3 regions of the Mesorhizobium sp. M0772 genome follow, and region 1 is predicted to be linked to each of the others. Evidence: riboswitches for the same ligand, from Rfam matches in the RefSeq annotation. Region 1 holds a riboswitch; each other region holds the start of a gene.
What was found. Region 1 has a riboswitch for cobalamin ahead of NKI06_RS05325 (aromatic ring-hydroxylating oxygenase subunit alpha). Riboswitches for the same ligand answer to the same signal wherever they lie in the genome.
Positions count from the first base shown of each region.

Region 2: another riboswitch for cobalamin. It lies ahead of NKI06_RS05565 (DUF1636 family protein); the one in region 1 lies ahead of NKI06_RS05325 (aromatic ring-hydroxylating oxygenase subunit alpha).
Region 3: another riboswitch for cobalamin. It lies ahead of NKI06_RS05795 (CbtB domain-containing protein); the one in region 1 lies ahead of NKI06_RS05325 (aromatic ring-hydroxylating oxygenase subunit alpha).

Region 1 is NZ_JAMYPB010000005.1:132,689-139,346, forward strand. Features, by position in the region: gene bglA (beta-galactosidase BglA) at 1-1,033, shown strand, start outside; gene NKI06_RS05305 (ABC transporter ATP-binding protein) at 1,100-2,212, shown strand; gene NKI06_RS05310 (DUF680 domain-containing protein) at 2,286-2,519, opposite strand; gene NKI06_RS05315 (DUF680 domain-containing protein) at 2,591-2,794, opposite strand; gene NKI06_RS05320 (DUF680 domain-containing protein) at 2,861-3,067, opposite strand; cobalamin riboswitch at 3,567-3,768, shown strand; gene NKI06_RS05325 (aromatic ring-hydroxylating oxygenase subunit alpha) at 3,886-5,133, shown strand; gene NKI06_RS05330 (FAD-binding oxidoreductase) at 5,171-6,271, shown strand; gene NKI06_RS05335 (PqqD family protein) at 6,434-6,658, shown strand, end outside.
Region 2 is NZ_JAMYPB010000006.1:1,616-8,273, forward strand. Features, by position in the region: gene cobN (cobaltochelatase subunit CobN) at 1-3,132, opposite strand, end outside; gene cobW (cobalamin biosynthesis protein CobW) at 3,151-4,203, opposite strand; gene NKI06_RS05565 (DUF1636 family protein) at 4,206-4,631, opposite strand; cobalamin riboswitch at 4,670-4,874, opposite strand; gene NKI06_RS05570 (winged helix-turn-helix domain-containing protein) at 4,904-6,106, opposite strand; gene NKI06_RS05575 (NADH-quinone oxidoreductase subunit A) at 6,434-6,658, shown strand, end outside.
Region 3 is NZ_JAMYPB010000006.1:46,445-53,102, reverse strand. Features, by position in the region: gene cobO (cob(I)yrinic acid a,c-diamide adenosyltransferase) at 1-277, opposite strand, end outside; gene cobU (bifunctional adenosylcobinamide kinase/adenosylcobinamide-phosphate guanylyltransferase) at 279-791, opposite strand; gene NKI06_RS05800 (CbtA family protein) at 784-1,587, opposite strand; gene NKI06_RS05795 (CbtB domain-containing protein) at 1,603-1,782, opposite strand; cobalamin riboswitch at 1,819-2,014, opposite strand; gene NKI06_RS05790 (gamma-glutamylcyclotransferase) at 2,082-2,774, opposite strand; gene NKI06_RS05785 (aromatic ring-hydroxylating oxygenase subunit alpha) at 2,910-4,073, shown strand; gene NKI06_RS05780 (MFS transporter) at 4,074-5,273, opposite strand; gene NKI06_RS05775 (heparan-alpha-glucosaminide N-acetyltransferase) at 5,506-6,516, shown strand; gene NKI06_RS05770 (methyltransferase family protein) at 6,513-6,658, shown strand, end outside.

The DNA.
Region 1 (6,658 bases):
CCGCCTCGACACCATCAATTTCTACTTCCACAGCCACGGGCTGGAGAACAATCCGCCGCTGCCGCCCGAAGAGCGCAACGACCAGACAGCACCTGCGGTCAATCCCTACAACTACCAGGACCATATCTACGACAAGAGCCGGCCGGAAAACCTTGCCTTCCTCGAACGGTTCCGGGCGCTGCTCGACGAATATCCGGCAACCGCCGCAGTCGGCGAAGTCGGCGATTCGCAACGCGGACTGGAAGTGGTCGCCGCCTACACCGCCGGCGGCAAACGCGTCCACATGTGCTATTCCTTCGATTTCCTGGCGCCGGAAAAGATCAGCGCCGCCAAGGTGCGCCAGGTGCTGGAAGCCTTCGGCAAGGTCGCCAGCGACGGCTGGTCGTGCTGGGCCTTTTCCAACCACGACGTGATGCGTCCGGCCTCGCGCTGGGCCGCCGACGAGGCCGACCCGGCCGCCTATCTGAAGGTTATCTCGGCGCTGCTGATGTCGCTGCGCGGTTCGGTCTGCCTCTATCAGGGAGAGGAGCTTGGGCTGGGCGAAGCCGAGTTGCAGTTCGAGGATCTGCAGGACCCCTACGGCATTCGCTTCTGGCCCGAATTCAAGGGCCGCGACGGCTGCCGCACGCCGATGGTGTGGGATGCAACCGCCAGCAATGCCGGCTTTTCGACGGCCAAGCCCTGGCTGCCGGTGCCGGGCAAGCACTTGTCGCAAGCGGTCAATGTTCAGCAGGGCGACGCGGCCTCGCTGCTCGAGCACTACCGGCGCTTTCTCGGTTTCCGCCGCCAGCATCCGGCCCTGGCCAAAGGCGACATCGAGTTCATCGAAAGCGAGGGCGACACCGTCGCCTTCACTCGCCGTGAGGGCAATGAGCAGATCGTCTGCGTCTTCAATCTGGCCAGCAAGCCGGCCGAGGTCGATCTCGGTGGTCAGGCGCTGCTGCCATTGGCCGGGCACGGTTTTTCGGGACAATCCGGCACAGGTTCCATCCGCCTCGGCGGCTACGGCGCCTGGTTCGGGCGCATCGACTGAGTTTTTGACGAAACTGGATTTTTTGAGGAAATCCAGGTTCTCTAGGGAAATCACTGGGAGGAAATTATGGCCGATGTCACGCTGAGACAGGTGAAGAAATCATACGGCAATCTGCACATTCTCCACGGCATCGACCTCGACATAAAGTCGGGCGAGTTCATCGTCTTCGTCGGCCCGTCGGGTTGCGGCAAGTCGACCTTGCTGCGGTCCATCGCCGGGCTTGAGGAGATCACCTCCGGCGAGCTGAAGATCGCCGGCGAGGTGGTGAACGACGTGCCGCCTTCCAAGCGCGGCATTGCCATGGTGTTCCAGTCCTATGCGCTCTATCCGCACATGACCGTCTACGACAACATGGCCTTCTCGATGAAGATCGGCAAGGAAAGCAAGGCCGAGATCGACAAGCGGGTGCGGCAGGCCGCCGAAATCCTGCAGCTGACCAAATATCTCGACCGCCTGCCCAAGGCGATGTCGGGCGGCCAGCGCCAGCGTGTCGCCATCGGTCGCGCCATCGTGCGCAATCCGAAAGTGTTCCTGTTCGACGAGCCGCTGTCGAATCTCGACGCGGCGCTGCGCGTCGCGACCCGCATCGAGATCGCCAAGCTCAAGGAATCGATGCCTGCCACGACCATGATCTACGTCACCCACGATCAGGTCGAAGCGATGACGCTCGCCGACCGCATCGTCGTGCTGAAGGATGGCCATATCGAGCAGGTCGGCACGCCGATGGACCTCTACAAGAAGCCCGGCAATCTGTTCGTTGCCCAGTTCATCGGCTCGCCGGCCATGAACATCCTGCCGGCGACAATCGACAGGACGGGCAACCCGACAATCGTCAGCCATGTCGGCGGCCGCAAGGCAACGGTGCCGATCGCAACGCCGGCGTCAGCAAAGGGTGCGGCAGTCAGCTTCGGCGTGCGGCCGGAGGATCTGTCGGCCGCCACCGGCGCGGAATATCTTTTCGAGGGCGTGGTGGACTATGTCGAGCAACTCGGCGAGGTGCAGCTTGTCTATGTCGATATCGGCCGCGCTGACCTGCCGTTGGTGACCAAGCTGCCCGGCAATGTCGAGGTCAAGCGCGGGGCAAAGCTGCGACTGACCGCGGATGCCGGGGACCTGCACATCTTCGACGCCGATGGGCACTCCTTCTCGCTCAAGCCGGTGGAAGTGAAGGCGGCTTGAGATAGCTGCGTCGTACAGGCATGAAAAAAGAGCGGCGGGCCCGGCCCGCCGCTCTTTTTTTAAGCTTCGGCTGTTAGTTGTTGCCGAACCGATCCCTGTCGCTGCTCTGAGGAACGAACTTCTGTTGGTCGTTCGACGAGTTCAGCAGCTTGTAGACCGCCGAGTTGGTGCCGGTCGACGAAGTGCGGGTGGTGTCGACGGCAGCGGCCGGCTGGTTGGCGCCATTGGAGCCATAATTGTCGCTGCCGGCAAAGGCAGCGCTCGAAACAGCCAGAACGGCTGCGGTGGCAAGAACGATCTTCTTCATTTTAGTCTCCTGAATTTTTCTGATGCCGCCAGCTGCAGCGGATAAGCCCGCCACGTGCTGGAAACCGGCTTTTAGCGGCCGAAAAGGTTACGGTCGGCACCGTGGGCAGGCGCCTGCTCGGCTGGAGCCGACTTCTCAACCGAAGCCGTATGGCCACTATCGGTCGACGTAATCGCAGGCTGGTTGGCGCCGTTCGAACCGTAGTTGTCGCTGCCGGCGAAAGCGCTGCCGGAGATGGCCAAAACGGCGGCGGCAGCAAGGATGATCTTTTTCATTTCAAATACTCCTGAATTTTTTGGGATCCCGAGAGCGACGGGTTAGCCGCCCTTCTTTGGTCGGGATCAGCGATTGCCGTAGAGGTCGCGGTCGGCGCCCTGAACGACAGGCTGCTTGTCAGCGTGCGCCGGCTTCTGAATGGAAGCCGTATACGAGCTGTCGACCGAGACGGCTGGCTGGTTCGCACCATTGGAACCGTAATTGTCGCTACCGGCGAAGGCGCTGCCGGTGATCGCCAAAACGGCTGCGGCAGTGAGGATGATCTTTTTCATTTTTAGGACTCCAGTTTGTCTGTCCGTCTAGCGGCGTGTCTTGGGAGGAATTCGCGTCGATCGGACAGCCCCGATGTGGGAAAGCCATAGGCTGGTTTCCAATCACGAAGTTGTTCCGTGTGGACCACGGTCCTGCACCTTGAAATTGTGCCAGGAAGTTCCTCTATGGTCATTTATCGCATTGTTTTCAGTCGCTTATGCCGAACCGAGTGGTTCGCTCCGACGTCGGTTTCCGGGCCGTCGTCCACACCGTCCTGCACGCATTGTCAACAGAAACGAACCGTTCGGTTCGATTAGAGATTGCTAATAGTAACTTTTCGATACCGTTGAGCCATTTTTGCCCGCGATCGAACTGGATCGGCAGCGATTCGAAACGGCGATGATGGCGTCGCAAGAAACGTCTCAGCTCTTTGACCGGGGGCGGGGGGCGTAAGCCGCGCGTGTCGCGCCGCATGGATATGATGTCGCTTTCATGCCGACGTCGCGATCGCTGCCGTGATTAGATGATCGCATCTCAGGTGCCGCTTCGTGACGACGCAGCGGAGAATTGGGAAGCCGGTCAGAATCCGGCGCTGCCCCCGCAACGGTGGTGGAGTTCAAGTCGCAACGGGAGACCACTGGGCAAGAGCCTGGGAAGGTGTCGCGATGGTCCGCAAGGACAACTCCAGAGCCCGGAAACCAGCCCGAGATGCCTAGACTCGACTGATCGCGGTGGGCGGTCAAGAGGTGGATAGTGCATGTCCGGCGCCGCGCCGGCCTGCGTCCGATCCTTCCTCCATCACCACCAAGTTCAGTCCTTAAACCACGAGGACAGAACTATGGATACGCGCAACGACATGCTGAGGCTCCTGAACGGCCGCAAGCAAGGCTTTTCGCTGGAACAGCCCTTCTACACCGACCCGGACTATTTCAAGCTCGACATGGAGCTTATCTGGTATCGCGACTGGCTGTTCATCGGCCATGATTGCGAACTGCCGAAGCCCGGCAGCTATATCACCGTGCAGATCGGCGATTATCCGGTGGTGCTGGTCCGCGACCAGAAGGGCAACATCAACGCCTTTCACAATTCCTGCCGCCATCGCGGCAGCCGTGTCTGCAACACTGAGAAGGGCATGGCGGCAAAGCTTGTCTGCCCTTATCACCAGTGGACCTACGAGCTTGACGGCCGGCTGCTGTTTGCCCGCCAGATGGCCGACGGTTTCGACAAGAGCCAGTTCGGCCTGAAGCCCGTCGCCTGCGAGAGCGTCGGCGGCTACATCTTCATCTGCCTGGCGAAAGAACCTGCCGACTTTGCGCCGATGCGCGCCATGATAGAGCCCTACCTCAAGCCGCACCGGCTGAATGAAGCCAAGGTCGCCTTCGAGAGCACCATCATCGAGAAGGGCAACTGGAAGCTGGTCTGGGAAAACAACCGCGAATGCTATCACTGCGCCGGCAATCATCCGGAGCTGTGCAAGACATTCCCCGAAGCGCCGACGGTGACCGGCGTGCAGGGCGCCGACAGCGATCCGGAGATGCTGGCGCACTGGGCGAAATGCGAGGCGGCGGGCCTGCCGAGCAAGTTCCGCATCGATCCGGCCGGGCAATACCGCGCCACCCGCGCGCCGCTGCTGCGCGATGCCGTCAGCTACACGATGTCGGGAAAGCGCGCGGTGACGAAGAACCTGTCCGACACTGTTGCCGCCGACCGCATCGGCACCTTGATGCACTACCACTATCCGACGACCTGGAACCACATCCTGATCGACCATGCGGTCACCTTCCGGGTGCTGCCGATCAGCGCCACGCAAACCGCGGTGACGACCAAGTGGCTGGTGCACAAGGATGCGGTCGAGGGCGTCGACTACAACCTTGAAGAACTGACCCATGTCTGGACCGAGACCAACGACCAGGACCGCCGCATCGTCGAGGAGAACGCCTTCGGCATCCTGTCCCCGGCCTATGAGCCCGGCCCCTATTCGGAGCTGCATGAGGGCGGCGTGATCCAGTTCGTCGAATGGTACGCGGCCTTCATCGGCCCGCGCCTTGCCGAAGGCGGCCGGCCGGCGCTGCGCAGCGTCGCGTGAGCTGGAGCAGGCGAAGAGGGACCAGAGGATGAATGCGATGACGGATCTTGGGCTCTATCGCCATCTCGACCAGATGGCGCCGTGGAACGATAGGCTGCAGGTGCTGGAAGTGATCGGCGTCAGCGACGAGGCGCCTGACGTCAAGACCTTCACCTTCCGCTCCGACAACCAGACCTGGTTCCGCTACAAGCCGGGCCAGTTCCTGACGCTGGAACTGCCGACACCGGACGGGCCGCTGATGCGCACCTACACGCTGTCGTCGTCGCCGTCGCGGCCGTTTTCGATCGCGGTGACGGTCAAGGCGCAGGCCGGCAGCATCGGCACGCGCTGGATGTTCGACCATCTGATGCCCGGCTCGCACGTCAAGGCCTATGGACCGGCGGGCGACTTCTCGTTGCACAGCCACCCGGCGGCCAAATACCTGTTCATTTCGGCTGGCTCCGGCGTGACGCCGATGATGTCGATGCTGCGCTGGCTGAACGACTGCGCGCCATGGACCGATGTCGGTTTCGTCAACTGCGCGCGGCGTGCCGAAGAGATCATCTTCCGCAAGGAACTCGAACTGCTCGGCGGCCATATGCCCGGCCTGTCGCTCGGCTTCATGATCGAGGAACGTTCCAGCCGCGAGGGCTGGTACGGTCATATGGGGCGCATCGACGCGATCCGGCTGCCCTTGCTGGCTCCGGATTTCCGCGAGCGCGAAATCTTCTGCTGCGGCCCCGATCCGTTCATGCGCGCCGTGCGCGGCATGCTGGAGGCCGCCGGCTTCGATATGACGAAATACCATCAGGAGAGCTTTGCCGCGCCCGTGGTGGAGGAAATCCCGGCGCCGTTTGCTTCACCCGCTGAAGACGGTGCTGTTGCACCTGTCGAGGCTGTGACGCCGATCCGCTTCTCGCTTTCGGAGGTCGACGCCGGCTGCGTTGCCGGCCAGACCGTGCTGCAGACGGCGCGCAGCTCGGGCGTGCGGATACCCGCCGCCTGCGAGTTCGGCCTGTGCGGCACCTGCAAGGTGAAGAAGGTCTCCGGCGAAGTCGAGATGAGCCACAATGGCGGCATCCTCGACCACGAGATCGACGACGGTTTTATCCTTGCCTGCTGCTCGAAACCGTTGTCGGCGCTCGAAATCGAGGCTTGAGCCGGTCGACTTCGCCGCAATGGTCGCCGACGCAAGCGTTGTGTTCGCGGGTCTTTGTCTTGCCAAGCATAGGCCGAGTGATTTAGACGCACTTAGGAAGGGCTGGGCAGACCGTGAAACCGGCGCATCCCTTCATGGGCGCATGGAACGGGGGACAGAGCGATGCAACAGCGGGTCTACGCGGTCGCAAGCAAGGACATCGTTTTCGAATCATTCGATGGCGAAGCCGTCGTTCTCGATCTTTCGAACGGTAAGTATTTCGGCTTTTCCGATTCCGGCAGCCGGGTCTGGCAGGCTTTGTCGTCCGGCGTCGCCACTGAAGCGCTGGTCGGAGCTGCCGCGGGCGCCGCAAAAATAAGCCTAGCCGACCTCGAAAGCTTCGTTGCC
Region 2 (6,658 bases), on a different contig from region 1:
GCGGGTCTCGAAAGCGCCGGGGGAGGCGATGCCTTCGCCCTCGGCGCCGCCATAAGCATGTGATGTCGCATCGAGATAGGCGCGGCCGATTTCTTCGCGCCCGACCCAGTCGCCGCTGGACAGCAGGTCCTCGACGCCGGCGCCGTAGGTGCCGGGCGAGGTGCCGAAGATGCGCGGGCCGATCTTGCCATCGGCACGGGTTCTGGCGGCGAGCGGGTTTTCCGAATCGTCCTCGTCGCGTGCGGCAACGGCGTTGGCAGCGGCGTCGATCAGCGCGATCTGGGTCGGGAACATGTCGCGGAACAGACCCGAAATCCGCCAGGTGACATCGATGCGCGGACGGCCGAGCGTGGCCGGCGGCAGCACCTCGATGCCGGTGATGCGGCCGGTGGCACTGTCCCATTGCGGCCGGCAGCCCATCAGCGCCAGGCCTTGCGCGATCTCCTCGCCGCCGGTGCGCAGCGAGGCCGAGCCCCAGAGGTCGATGACCAGCGAGCGCGGCCAGTCGCCATGCGACTGCATATAGCCGCGCACGACTTCTTCTGCCGCCGCCTTTCCCAGATCGTAGGCGGTCGGCGTCGGCATGGTGCGCGGGTCGGAGGTGAACAGGTTGCGGCCGGTGGGCAGCACGTCGGAGCGGCCACGCGCCGGTGCGCCCGCCGGACCCGCCTTGATGTGACGGCCGTCGAGCGCGGCAAGAAGTGCTGCTTTCTCGGCCTCCGCGCTTTGCACGCGCATGGCGTCGGGCTCGTCGTCGGGAGCGCGGCCATAGATGTGCAGGCCGTCCTTGATGGCGAAATCCTTGAGGTCGCAGAGCCAGGCGTCGATGCGGCGCAGCGCCTCGTCGGGCGCGTCGGTTTTGGCGACGCCGGCTTCGGAGGCGAGGCCGGTCTTTTGCGCGGTGTCGACGATCAGCTTGGCCAGACGATCGCGCCGGCGGCGGTCGAGGCCGTCGGCCTGGGCGTATTCGTCGACGAGGCGCTCGAGCTTGTGCTGCTCTTCATCAAGGCCAGCAGCTGCCAGTGGTGGCGGCAGATGGCCAAGCGTGACGGCTGCTATGCGCCGCTTGGCTTGCGCCGCCTCGCCGGGATTGGAGACGATGAAGGGATAGATGACGGGCAGCGAGCCGGTGGCGATCTCGGGGAAGCAGTTTTGTGAGAGCGCAACCGTCTTGCCGGGCAGCCATTCCAGCGTGCCATGGGCGCCGACATGGATGAGAGCATGGATGCGGAGCGATTTGCGCAGCCACAGGCCGAAGGCCAGCAGATCGTGGCGCTGCGGCAGCGTCGGGTCGTGGTAATCGGCGCGCCGGTCGGCCGAGCGGCCACGGTCGGGGGCGAGAGCGACAGTGATGTTGCCGAAGGTGGCGGCGCGGAAGGGGAAGCCGCTCTTACCCTCCCCCTTGTGGGGAGGGTGGCCCGCAGGGCCGGGTGGGGGTGGTGCACCGCTACCCCCACCCCGTTTCGCGCCATCCGCTTCGCGAATGTCGCGAACCGACCCTCCCCACAAGGGGGAGGGTGAAGGAGCGCCCCATGCCGCCTCGACTGCAGCCAGTGCCTCAGCCGGCAAATCCTTTGAGAAGTCCAGATACTCATCCAGCCCCAGCCCACCATCGCTCCGCTCCAACGCGTCCAGCAGCGCACGCGGCGTTTCTGGAATCCCGTCAACGCGATAGCCCTGCTCCTTCAGGTCATGCAGCATGGCCAGCACGCTGGACGGCACATCCAGGCCCACGGCATAGCCAGTGCGGCCGGGCGCACTCGGATAATCCGGAATGAGGATCGCCAACTTACGCGTCGCGCGGGGCGTCTGCTGCAACCGTGTGAACGCCGCTAGCCTGTCCGCCACTTGCGCCACGCGATCCGGTTCCGGCCGGTTGGCGAAGGCGCGGTGGCCGAGCGCCGGGTCGGTCTCGCTCTCGCCCTTGAAGGAAATCGCGCCGGCGAGGATGCGGCCGTCGAGTTCGGGCAGCACGACATGCATGGCGAGGTCGGCGGGCGCCAGGCCGCGCTGGTTGTTGTCCCAGACGTCGCGGCGGGTGGTGGCGACGATGACCTGGAAGACAGGCACGCCGGCGCGGTCGAAGAGCGTTTCGACGCCGGGTTCGGCGCCGGAAGCGAAGGCGGTTGCGGTGATGATGGCGGTGGGCTTGAGCGTGGCCAGCGCGGTTCCGACGAAGGCCAGGGAGGTCGGGTCTTTGAGGCTGGAGACGAAGATCGGGATCGGTCTCATGCCGCGCTGGCGGAGTGCATCAAAGAGGGCATCGATTGGCGCGACATCGGCGGCCAGCAGCATCGAGCGGTAGAATAGGATGGGGATGATGGGAAGGTTGATGTTGTCTGCGCCGAGTTCCCGCCCACCCCCCTCTGTCCTGCCGGACATCTCCCCCGCAAGGGGGCAGATTGTGCTCTCATAAATGTTTTCGCCAATCGCAGACCTTGCGGAGATCTCCAAAGGAGCAGGAGAGGAGCCGCCTTTGGTAACGGCTGATCTCCCCCCTTGCGGGGGAGATGTCCGGCAGGACAGAGGGGGGTGTGAAGGAACGCCGACATCGGCAAAATTCAACTTGCCTACGACGCCGCGGCCAGGCTCGTAGTAGCCAGCTTTCGGCACGCTAACCGGGTCAGCCGCCCCCGCATCCCGTCCCGCCAGCCCCGCCAATCTTTGCACCAGCGCCGTCATATTCTCCGGGCCACCCTCGCGGAAATAACCAAGCAGGCCGTCCAGATCCTCGCGCGGCAGCGTCGAGGCTTCGATCAGCCTGAGATCCTCGTCGTGGCTCTCGCCCGGCAGCAGCGCCAGCTTGATGCCGTTCGCACGGGCAGTCGCGGCAAGCTGGTCGCAGCCATAGCGCCACCAGTCGTAGCCGCCGAGGATGCGCACCAAAATCACCTTGGCGTGGCGGGCGACGCTGTCGATCCAGAGGTCCACGGACATGGGATGGCGCAGGTCGCGCAGCGCCGCCAGCCGCATCGACGGCAGGCGGACGGCATCGGCCTTCCAGGCCGCCGCGAGGCCGGCGAGGTCGCTGTCGGTGAAGGACAGCGCCACGATATCCGCCGGCGTCTGCCGGAGATCAACTGGCTCGGCGAGATCGTCGAGCGAGGCGGAGGTCGTGGCGAGTATATGCATCGCGGCTCGTGCCTGAGATCAACCGGCGAGTATACGCTCGATCGCCGGACGGTTCAGCCCCTTCAGGCCAATGACGACGAGACGCGAGCGGCGATCGTCCTCGGCCGTCCAGGCGCGGTCATAGTAATGGTTGACGCGTGGGCCGACGGCCTGCAGCAAAAGCCGCATCGGCTTGCCGCCGACATCGACGAAGCCTTTTACACGCAACACGTTTTCCTGTTCGGCGGCGGTGGCGACGCGCTTGGCCAGGTCGTCGGGATTGGCGATCGAGGGGATGTCGACGATGAAGGTGTCGAAATCGTCATGCTCATGATCGAAAGCGCCGTCGTGATGCGACTTGCGGTTCTCGATGTCGTCTTCGACGGCGAGACCGAGGCCAAGCAGCACCGACGGGTCGACCTTGCCATGCGCAGTCGGCACGATTTTTACCGCGCGAGCGGAATGCTCATTGATGATGGCGTTGGCGCGGGCCGAACCGGCTGAATCCATCAAATCGCTTTTCGACAGGATGATCAGGTCGGCGCAGGCGATCTGGTCCTCGAAGACTTCTTCGACCGGATCGTCGTGGTCGAGCGTTTCGTCCTGAGCGCGCTGTGCCTGCAACGCGTCCATGTCGTTGGCGACGCGGCCTCCGGCCAGCGCCGGGCCGTCGACCACGGCGATGACGCCATCGACGGTCACCCGGCTCTTCACGCTTGGCCACTGGAACGCCTGGACCAGCGGCTTGGGCAGAGCGAGGCCCGAGGTCTCGATCAGGATGTGGTCGACCCTCGGTGTCAGCGCGAGGATCTTGTCGAGGGCGGGCACGAAATCGTCGGCGACTGTACAGCAGATGCAGCCATTGGCCAGTTCGACGATGTTTTCCTCGGGGCAGGTGTCGATGCCGCAGCCTTTCAGGATTTCCCCGTCGATGCCGATGTCGCCGAACTCGTTGACGATGATGGCAATGCGCTTGCCCCCGGCGTTTTCCAGGAGATGGCGGACCAGCGTCGTCTTGCCGGCGCCGAGAAAGCCGGTGACGACGGTGCAGGGAACACGGGAGAGATTGCCGGTCGGGTTTGAAACGTTCATCGTCAGTCCTTCAGCATATCGAGGGGTGGGATGCGGGCAACGAGGCCGCGCTTGAGGCTATCGGGCCGGCCGCGCCACGGGATGAGACCGTCGGTCGAAGTCGCGAAGAGCTTTGCGCCGGTGACGAGGTCGGCGCCGCTGGCCGCGGTCAGGTCGCCGAACACATAGCTCCAGCAGCCATCGCGCAGGATCGCGGCGCTGAGGCGGCGCTTGCAATTGCCGAGACATTCGGCGGTGCGGACCCGGATATCGCCGGCAGCGGCGCGGCGTGTGTCCTCAGCCAGCAATTCGCCGGCGCGCGGATGGGCGTCGGAACCGGTCTCATCGCGGCAGGAGGCGCAGACGATGACGGTCACGCCGGTCAGGGCGTCGTTGTCCCCGGACGCAATGTCCGCTGTGCCAGCCGAAAAACTGCTGTTCTGGTCCAAAAACCGTGCTCCTTGCCCGGAAACCCGCCAGGCGATCGGATACTTTGTCTCAGACGGCAGGTCTCCTGGCTCGCGGGTCGTCGCCTTGGTTAGCCGCCTTCCCGGTGTTACCCAGTGGCTTTCGGCCTTGGCTCGTCGCTTACAGTTGCGGGGACAGCCGCGGATTTGGGACCGAAATCCCGCACCGCATTCCCTCTTGGCCCTTGCCGTTGCGGGCAGGGGACCGTCTGCAGCGGATTTAGGCTTTTGCGGGCGGCGGTGTCAACGCACGGCTACGACATGGCGATGTCGGCCAAAGGCTTCCCCAGATTGCCGGCCGGCGTCACTTCGATGCGCTCAAGGCCAAGCCAGCCCTGCATCTGCTTCAATTCCTCGAACAGCTGGGCAGCTGTCTCAGGCGGTGCGCCTGCTTCGGCGTAGGCGGCGTGGACGCGTAAGACACTCGCAGGCCGGTCGGCCTTGAGATCGACGCGGGCGACGATCCGGTCGCCGAGCAGGAAGGGCAGCACGTAGTAGCCATATTGGCGCTTTTCGGCCGGCGTGTAGATCTCGATGCGGTAGTTGAAATCGAACAGGCGCTCGGTGCGCGAGCGCTCGAAGACCACCGGATCGAAGGGCGCCAGTAGCGCGCGGGCCTCGATCTTTCGCGGCAGGCGGGCGTCCTTATAGAGGTAAGCCGGCTTGTCCCAGCCTTCGACGTTTACCGGCAGCAACTCGCCCATCTCAACCAGTTCCTCCAACCGGCCCTTCATGTCGGCTGGCGACAAGCGGAAATAATCGCGCAGGTCACCCGACGTCGCGATGCCGTGGGCGCGGGCGGAAATGCGCAGCAATTCGCGGTGCGCGTCCTCGGCCGCCGGCACCGGCAGATCGAGGATCGCCTGCGGCAGCACGCGCTCGGGCAGGTCGTAGAAACGCTCGAAGCCACGGCGGTGCGCCGTGGTGATGCGTCCGGCCCAAAACAGCCATTCGAAGGCGTGCTTGGCGTGGCTCCAGCCCCACCAGCCGCCCGAACCTTTCTGGCCCTCCAGTGCCGAAGCGGCAATCGGGCCGCGCTCGGCGACCGCGCGGTAGATCTCTTCGATATAGGCGCCGTGCTCGCGGCCCCATTTGGCGAGGCCCAGATACATTTCGTCGCCGCTTTCAGCGCGCTGCATGCGCCAGCGCATCAGTGGGTAGGTCTCGACCGGCAGGAACGAGGCCTCATGCGCCCAGTATTCGAACACCGTGCGTTTGCGGGTGATTGCGGCATTGTCGAGCAGGGTGAGCGGGTAGGGGCCAACGCGCGAATAGAGCGGCATATAGTGGGCGCGCACCACGGCGCTGACGGAATCGATCTGCAGCAGGCCGGTGCGCGACAGCACGCGGGCGAGGTGGCGGCGATCGGGCGTGCCGACCGGGCGGGGATCGAGAAATCCTTGCGCGGCGAGCGCGATGCGCCTGGCCGTCGGGAGTGAGATATTGTCCTTCGTCAAAGTGTCTTGCCTCGAACCATTTTTCCCGACTTTAGCCGGCGATTCCGGTCATGCTAGCAGGCAAATGGCGGGAGATGTGTCAGGAGACAAAAGTGGAGTGAAAGATGAAGGAAATCAAACAGGAGGAGATCGGACCAGTTTTTCCCGGCCTGCCGTCCAGCACTGTCTTTTGAACAAGGTTTGACTTGCTTCGCTGAAAGCCCTGCGCTAACCCTCGCCGCGTTGCAGCAAGGCACCTAAAACGGTTCAGCGGTTAAACTGTCGCGCTTCCGCATTAGGGTTGGTTGCTGTAATCAAAGTGGATTGGCCGCCAACGGAAAGCCGAGCATGAACGTACTCCTCAGTTCATACCTGCCCATCGTCCTCTTTATCGCCGTGGCCGCGGTTGTAGGCCTGGCGCTTATCATCGCGCCGTTCCTGGTGGCTTATCGCAATCCCGATCCGGAGAAGCTTTCCGCCTACGAGTGCGGGTTCAACTCGTTCGACGATGCCCGGATGAAATTCGACATCCGCTTCTACCTGGTGTCGATCCTGTTCATCATCTTCGATCTG
Region 3 (6,658 bases), on a different contig from region 1:
GCCAGACGACACGGTCGCCGAACGCCGCGAAGGCGTCCTTTTCGCCGGTGTGCCATTTGCCCTTGATGAACTGGACGACGCCGACGCGCTTGCCATAGCCGAGCATGCGCAGCGCCAGCCCGAAGGCAGCCGTGGTCTTGCCCTTGCCGGGTCCGGTGTTGACGATCAGCAGCCCCTTCTCGACCGTCTTTTCCGCGACCTCGGCGTCCTGCACCGCCTTGCGCTTGGCCATCTTGGCGCGATGGCGCTCTTCGTCTTTTGTGTCGATATCGGTCATCTCATTTCACCTTGAGCGGCAGCCCCGCCACCATCAGAAGCACCATATCAGCTACGACCGCGATCTGCTGGTTGAGCCGGCCGGCGGCATCGCGGAACCGGCGTGCCAGCGCATTGTCGGGCACAATGCCTTGTCCGACTTCGTTGGAGACCACGAACCACGGTCCGCGCGGCCGCGAAAGCACATCGGCCAGCCGCCGGCACTCCCCCTCCAGATCATGATCGGCCAGCATATGATTGGTCAGCCACAGCGTCAGGCAGTCGACAAGCACCGGCTGGTTGTCCGGCAATGCCTCGATCGCACCTGCAAGATCAAGCGGGGCATCGATGGTCGCCCATCCCTCGCCGCGGCGCGAGCGGTGCTGCGCGATGCGCTCGCGCATTTCGCCGTCATAGGCTTGCGCGGTGGCGATATAAGCCCATGGCGGCGGCAACGCCGTCGCCAAACTTTCGGCATGCACGCTCTTGCCGGAGCGCGCACCGCCGATGATGAAGGTCAAACTGCGATCAGGCAAAGGTGTCGCGCAGGCTGGTCGCGGTGCCGGTGAAGCGCGCGCGCACTATGCCGACAACCGCGCCGAGCACCACCCAGAACACCAGATTGGTCAGCGTCACCGCCACCACGAACTGATGATGCAGGCCCTCCGGGATCGGCGTTACAAAACTGTCAGGCTGCGGCGCGCCGACAATATGCGGGGCGACGATCAGGACGACGGCGAGCACGGTCAGGGGCGCCGACGTGCGGAAGGTGATAAGGGCAAGACCGATCGCCGTTGCCATCACCGTTGCCCACCACCAGATCTGGCGCTGCATGAGATCGGCCGCCGGCATTGCCGGCAGTTCCGGCGGCAGGCCGAGTCCCGGCGCCAGCGTGAAAACGGCAAAGCCGGCCAGACCCCAGAACACGCCCTGGCGCCAGCTGCCGATGCCACCGGCGAACTCGGAAACCGCCACCAGGACCAGCGCGAAGCCGATGCCGGTGACGATATTGGCGACGACACTGAAGGCGAAGCGCTCGAAGCCGTCGGCCGGCGCCCAGCCTTCGTCCTCCGCCGGCGCGGCTGCTTCAGCCGGTGTTGCGCTGCTCACCGCATTTTCCGCCGGCGCGGCGGTGCTCATGGCATTGGTGTCCGTAGCGTTGGCGGCGGGCACCGCGGCATGCTGATGCTCGTGGCCGCCACCAGCCTTTTCGTAGACCTCCGCCTTGAGGATCAGCGGCACGGTGGCGTAGGCCTGCATGCAGGCGAGAGCGACACCGGCCACGAGCCCTGCGATCGCCGCGATGAACACGACGTTGCGAAACAGGTTCATGATGTCAGATCCTCGTCAGTGGCAGGGAAACGCCATCGAATGGCGATAGTCGTGCGCCGCATTGTGGACCGCATCGATGTGCGAGAAACCGACAACGCCGACGACGAAAATGCCCAGAAACGCGCTAAGCACGAGCTGCATGAAGCGCGACTGCGAGGAGACGGAAGCGCCGAGGGAGACGGAAGCGGAATTCATATCTTGTCCTTTCGCCCTCCACCCGAGGGCATCGAAGTCAGTTCCCTGTCGCCGGCAGGTCTCCTGGCTCGCGGATCAGCGCCCTTCCCCACCTTCCCGAAGAAAAAATCCCCAGTGGCTTGGAGAGGACTACCGCACACAGTTGCGGGGGCAGCCACGGCATTGGGCAACAAGTCAGCCCTCACCGCATTCCCTCTTGGTCCCTAACGGAACCGACGACATGCATGACTATAGGCTGAAACGGCCGCATCCGGCAAACCAAATTCCGCCGGCCAACAGCGCGAATGCGCCATGCGGCGTTACGGGTTCAACGCGGTGATCCGTTCGGCAACCAGCCGCTGCAGCCGCCACAGATGGCGATCATGAATGCCGCGCTCTTCAAGGTTTTTCACCGTGTTGTAGAGATAGTCGGCGCCCGACCCCCAGTGCCCGCAGGACGTGGCCAGCCTTTCGACGACCTTGCCCTCGTCGAGCGGGCCGGAATAGGTCAGGCCGTTGCGGTTGATCACGAAGGCCAATGCCCTGAGCGGTCCGGCCTCGCTTGCAAGCTTCAGCATGCGCGGCCGGTAGCTTGTCGGCTTCAGCGTGACTTCGCGCCGGAAAAGCCGGCCCAACTGCTCGCGCCGGTTATTGTCGGTCAGCCGAAAGGCGACGCCCTTGCATTGTCCGCCACGGTCCAGCGCCATCATCAGGCCGGGGCTGACCTTGGTGCCGCGCCAGCGCGTCATGTTCATGCAAAAGGACCGATGCCAGCCGCGCGCCAGCGCAACGCGGTCCTCGACATAATCTATTTCCGGTTTCCAGATCAGCGATCCATAGCCGAACAGCCATAGCGGTTCGCTATCCGGGAGTTCGACCTGCAATTCATCCAGAAGCGCGTCATAGTCGGCTTCATCGAGATGCATCGCGTCCGGATCAGGCCCGGGGTCCCTGATCTCGCGCCAGCAGCGCGCGACCAGCTCCGGCGTAAGCGACATCTGTCGTGCGGCCACGTTCCGAATCCCCCCAATTCCGAATGTCCCATGTCCACGACATGATTATGCGCCGCGCCTGCAACCGGCAATGCGGCACTCTGATTGACAAACGATTTGCCGGGGTGTCGGCTGACGCTTCATAGGAAGCCAGCCATGCATCCCAACCCGAGCGAGCGCGACCCCTATAACGGCCTGAGCCGGGCCGAACCGACGCTACCGTCATCGGCCTATTGGGATAGCGAGGCTTACCAGCGCGATCTCGAGGCCATCTGGTACAAAAGCTGGCTGCTCGTCTGCCGCGAGGCCGATCTTGCCCAGCCTTTGGCATTCAGGACATTCCGCGTCGGCACGCAGGAAATCGTCGTGCTGCGCGACGACACCGGCGAGTTGCGCGCCTTCCACAACACCTGCCGGCATCGCGGCTCGCAGCTTTGCCAGGAAAGCGAGGGCCGGCTGAAAGCGCGGCTCATCACTTGCCCCTACCACGCCTGGTCCTACTCGCTGCGCGGCGATCTCGTGCGCGTTCCCTCGAAATCGCTGCCAGATGGTTTCGACAAGGCCGATCATCCGCTCTACCGGGTGGCGCTGTCGGTGTGGCGCGGTTTTGTCTTTGTGAACCTTCAGCAGGCTGCGGCCGGCGCCGCCGGGACCTCCTTCGATCCCGCATCCGGCGACCTCGCCAACTGGCCGCTGGAAACGCTGGTATCAGGCCATGTCCTGCGCAAGGTGATGAACTGCAACTGGAAGATCTTCTGGGAAAACTTCAACGAGTGCCTGCATTGCCCGGGCGTCCACAAGGACCTGTCTCGGCTGGTGCCGATATACGGCCGCGGCCTGATGAGCCGGCACGACGACCCCGACTGGGTCCGCCATGCCGACAATGACGCACCGGAGTTTTCGGGTGGCCTGCGCGCCGGCGCCGAGACCTGGTCGCGCGACGGACATGCCCATGGCCCGGTCTTCCCGGGCCTGACGCCGGCAGAGAGTGCGGCCGGACAGACCTATGCCACCAGCCTGCCCTCGATGTTCATCGTCGGCCATGTCGATTATGTCAGGACGGTGCGACTGATGCCGCTCGGTCCCGAACAGGCCGAACTCACCGCCGAATGGCTGTTCGCGCCCGAGGCGCTCGCCGAGACCGACATCGACAATGTCGTCGCCTTCGGTACCCAGGTGCTGGAGGAGGATGCCGCGATCTGCGAGGTCAACCAGAAAGGCCTGCGCTCGATGCGTCACGCGGCCGGCGTGCTGATGCCGGAGGAGTATGATCTGCATCGCTTCCACAACTGGGTGCGCGAGCGGCATGCGGCCTCCTGATCAAAGCGACTTCGGCAGATAGCGCCAGGTGATAAAGCCGCAAACCGCGGCCAGAATGCCCAGCGTCACGAACACCGAGCCGAGGCCGAAAAACGCCAGCACCACCGAATAAACCAGCGGCGGCGTCAGCTCGGAAAAGTCGAGATAGGTGCGGTAGACCGCGGCCATCTGCGCCCGCTCATAGGACCGCACCGAGCGCATGAAGGCGGTCGAGCCCAGTGCATCGAGCGCGATGGTGAAGAAGGCGCCGCAGAGCAGGAAAAAGCCCGTAAGCAGCGGCGCGGTAGTGCCGACCGCGCCCGCCGCAAGCAGCGTCGCCGACATCGCGAAATAGGCGAAGGTCATGGTGCGCCGGCCGCCGAAGCGTTTTCCCGCTTTGCCCCAGAAGATCGCCATGAACAACAGCGCGTTGCCGGCCGAAACCAGCAGGCCGCCGGCAAGCTTGCCCTCGCCGGTAATCACCATGAACAGCGGCCCGTAGACGAAGAACGTCGTCCAGAAGCAGGAGCGGCCGAAGGCGATCAGCCAGGCCAGCCTGAGCCTGGGTTGTGCTACGAAGCGGCCGATATTGGCCAGCGGATTGGCCGGCCGTGTCTTGCCCGGCCGGATCGACCGGTTGTCGCCCAGCCTGTAGGTCCAGAACAGCGCCAGCAAGGCCAACGCAAACACCGCGACCGCGCCATGCGCGGCATAGATGCCGTAGCGTGTGTAGAGGAAGATGCCGAGTGTCGGCCCGCCGGTCCAGGCCAGCATCGACCACGCCATGCGCAGCGATTCGGCCTGCATGAAATCGGTCTTGCGGATGTGGTCCATGATGTAGAGGTTGAGCGTGATCGACAGGGCGCTCGCCCCCATCACGCGGCACAGCATGCCTGCCAGTTGCCCGGCAAGCGTGTGGGTGACGAAGAACAGCGAGCCCATCGCCAGCAGGCAGGCGCCGGCGGTATAGACCCAGCGCCGGTCAAACCTGCGGATCAGCATCGGCATGAACAAGGTCACCGACAGGCCGAGCAGCGCCACGATGGTGTAGAGGATCGAGACGATCTGCTCGTTGTGCAGAATCTCATAAGCCTGGATCGGGATGACGCTCGACACCGTGGCACGGGCGAAGGATTCGACCGCATAGAGCGAGGCAAAGGTGCGCGCATCCGCCGGACGCAGGGCTGGCAGCCAGATCGGATGGCGCACATGGGTGGACATTTGATCCCCAAATCAGACTCGCAGCCCAAATCTGCGCTGGCGCTTCCTCCGCCGGTAACAGGAAACCGACCCCTTCCCGGCAAAAAGCGAATTCGGCCAAAGGCTTTCCGGCTCTGGCCTAAAGCGCCGCGCGATGCAGCCGCACGGCGCGACCCGGAGCGTAGAGGGCGGCCTTCTTTTGTCCGGTGCAACCGTGATAGTCGTCTTTGGGGCTGAATCAGATCGCGAGACCATGAGCATCCATACCGCACCCCCTGGAGATCAACTGAAGCGAGATCAACCGAAGCGCATCGTCGCCATCGATGTCGTACGCGGCATCGCGCTGATCGCCATGGCGAGCTACCACTTCACCTGGGATCTCGAAAATTTCCACTACACCGATCCCGGCCTCACCGCCGTCGGCTGGTGGAAGATCTATGCGCGCTGCATCGCCTCGACCTTCCTGTTCCTGGTCGGCGTCAGCCTGTTTCTCGCGCATGGCAGGCAGATCCGCTGGACCGGCTTCTGGAAACGCTTTGCCATGGTCGCCGTCGCGGCCGCCGCTATATCGGCGGTCACGTACTTCATCACGCCGGACAGCTTCATCTTCTTCGGCATCCTGCATCAGATCGCGCTGGCCAGCCTGCTCGGCCTTTTGTTTCTGCGGCTGCCTTCCTGGCTGACGCTGGTCGTGGCGGCGGTGGTGATCGCAGTCCCCCTCTATCTCCGATCCGAAGCCTTCGATCATCCGGCGCTTTGGTGGGTCGGCCTGTCGGCGATCAACCCGCGCTCCAACGATTACGTGCCGCTGTTTCCCTGGTTCGGCGCCGTGCTTCTCGGCATCGCCGCGGCAAGGTTTGCGTCCACCACCGGCCTGCTGGCGCGGCTGGCCACGCTGGCATCGGGAAGCTGGACCAGGCCGCTCACCTTCATCGGCCGCCACAGCCTGGCATTCTACCTGATCCACCAGCCGCTGCTGTTCGGCTGCGTCTGGCTGTTCTCGCAGATTGCGCCGGCGCCCGTCGAAACAAGGGAAGTGATCTTCCTCAAGGAATGCCAGGTATCTTGCGAACAGCAGCGCGACACGGAGTTCTGCACCAGCTATTGTGTGTGCATGCTGGACACGCTGCAAAGCGAAGCGGCATTCGACCGGCTCTACAATGGCGACCAGACCCCGGAGTTCAAAGCGCATCTCGGTGAACTCGCCGGCATCTGCACCGCCAGGACGGAGGAGAGCCCGATGACGCAGGGAGGGCAACAATGACCGACAAGCTCACAAAACCCGGGCTGGCAAAACCCGATCTACCGAGACCACGGCTGATCCCATGGCCGCCGCTGATCTACATCGCCGCCATTGCCATCAGCATCGCGCTCGGCCTGTTCTATCCCCTGCCCTGGATCGGCGA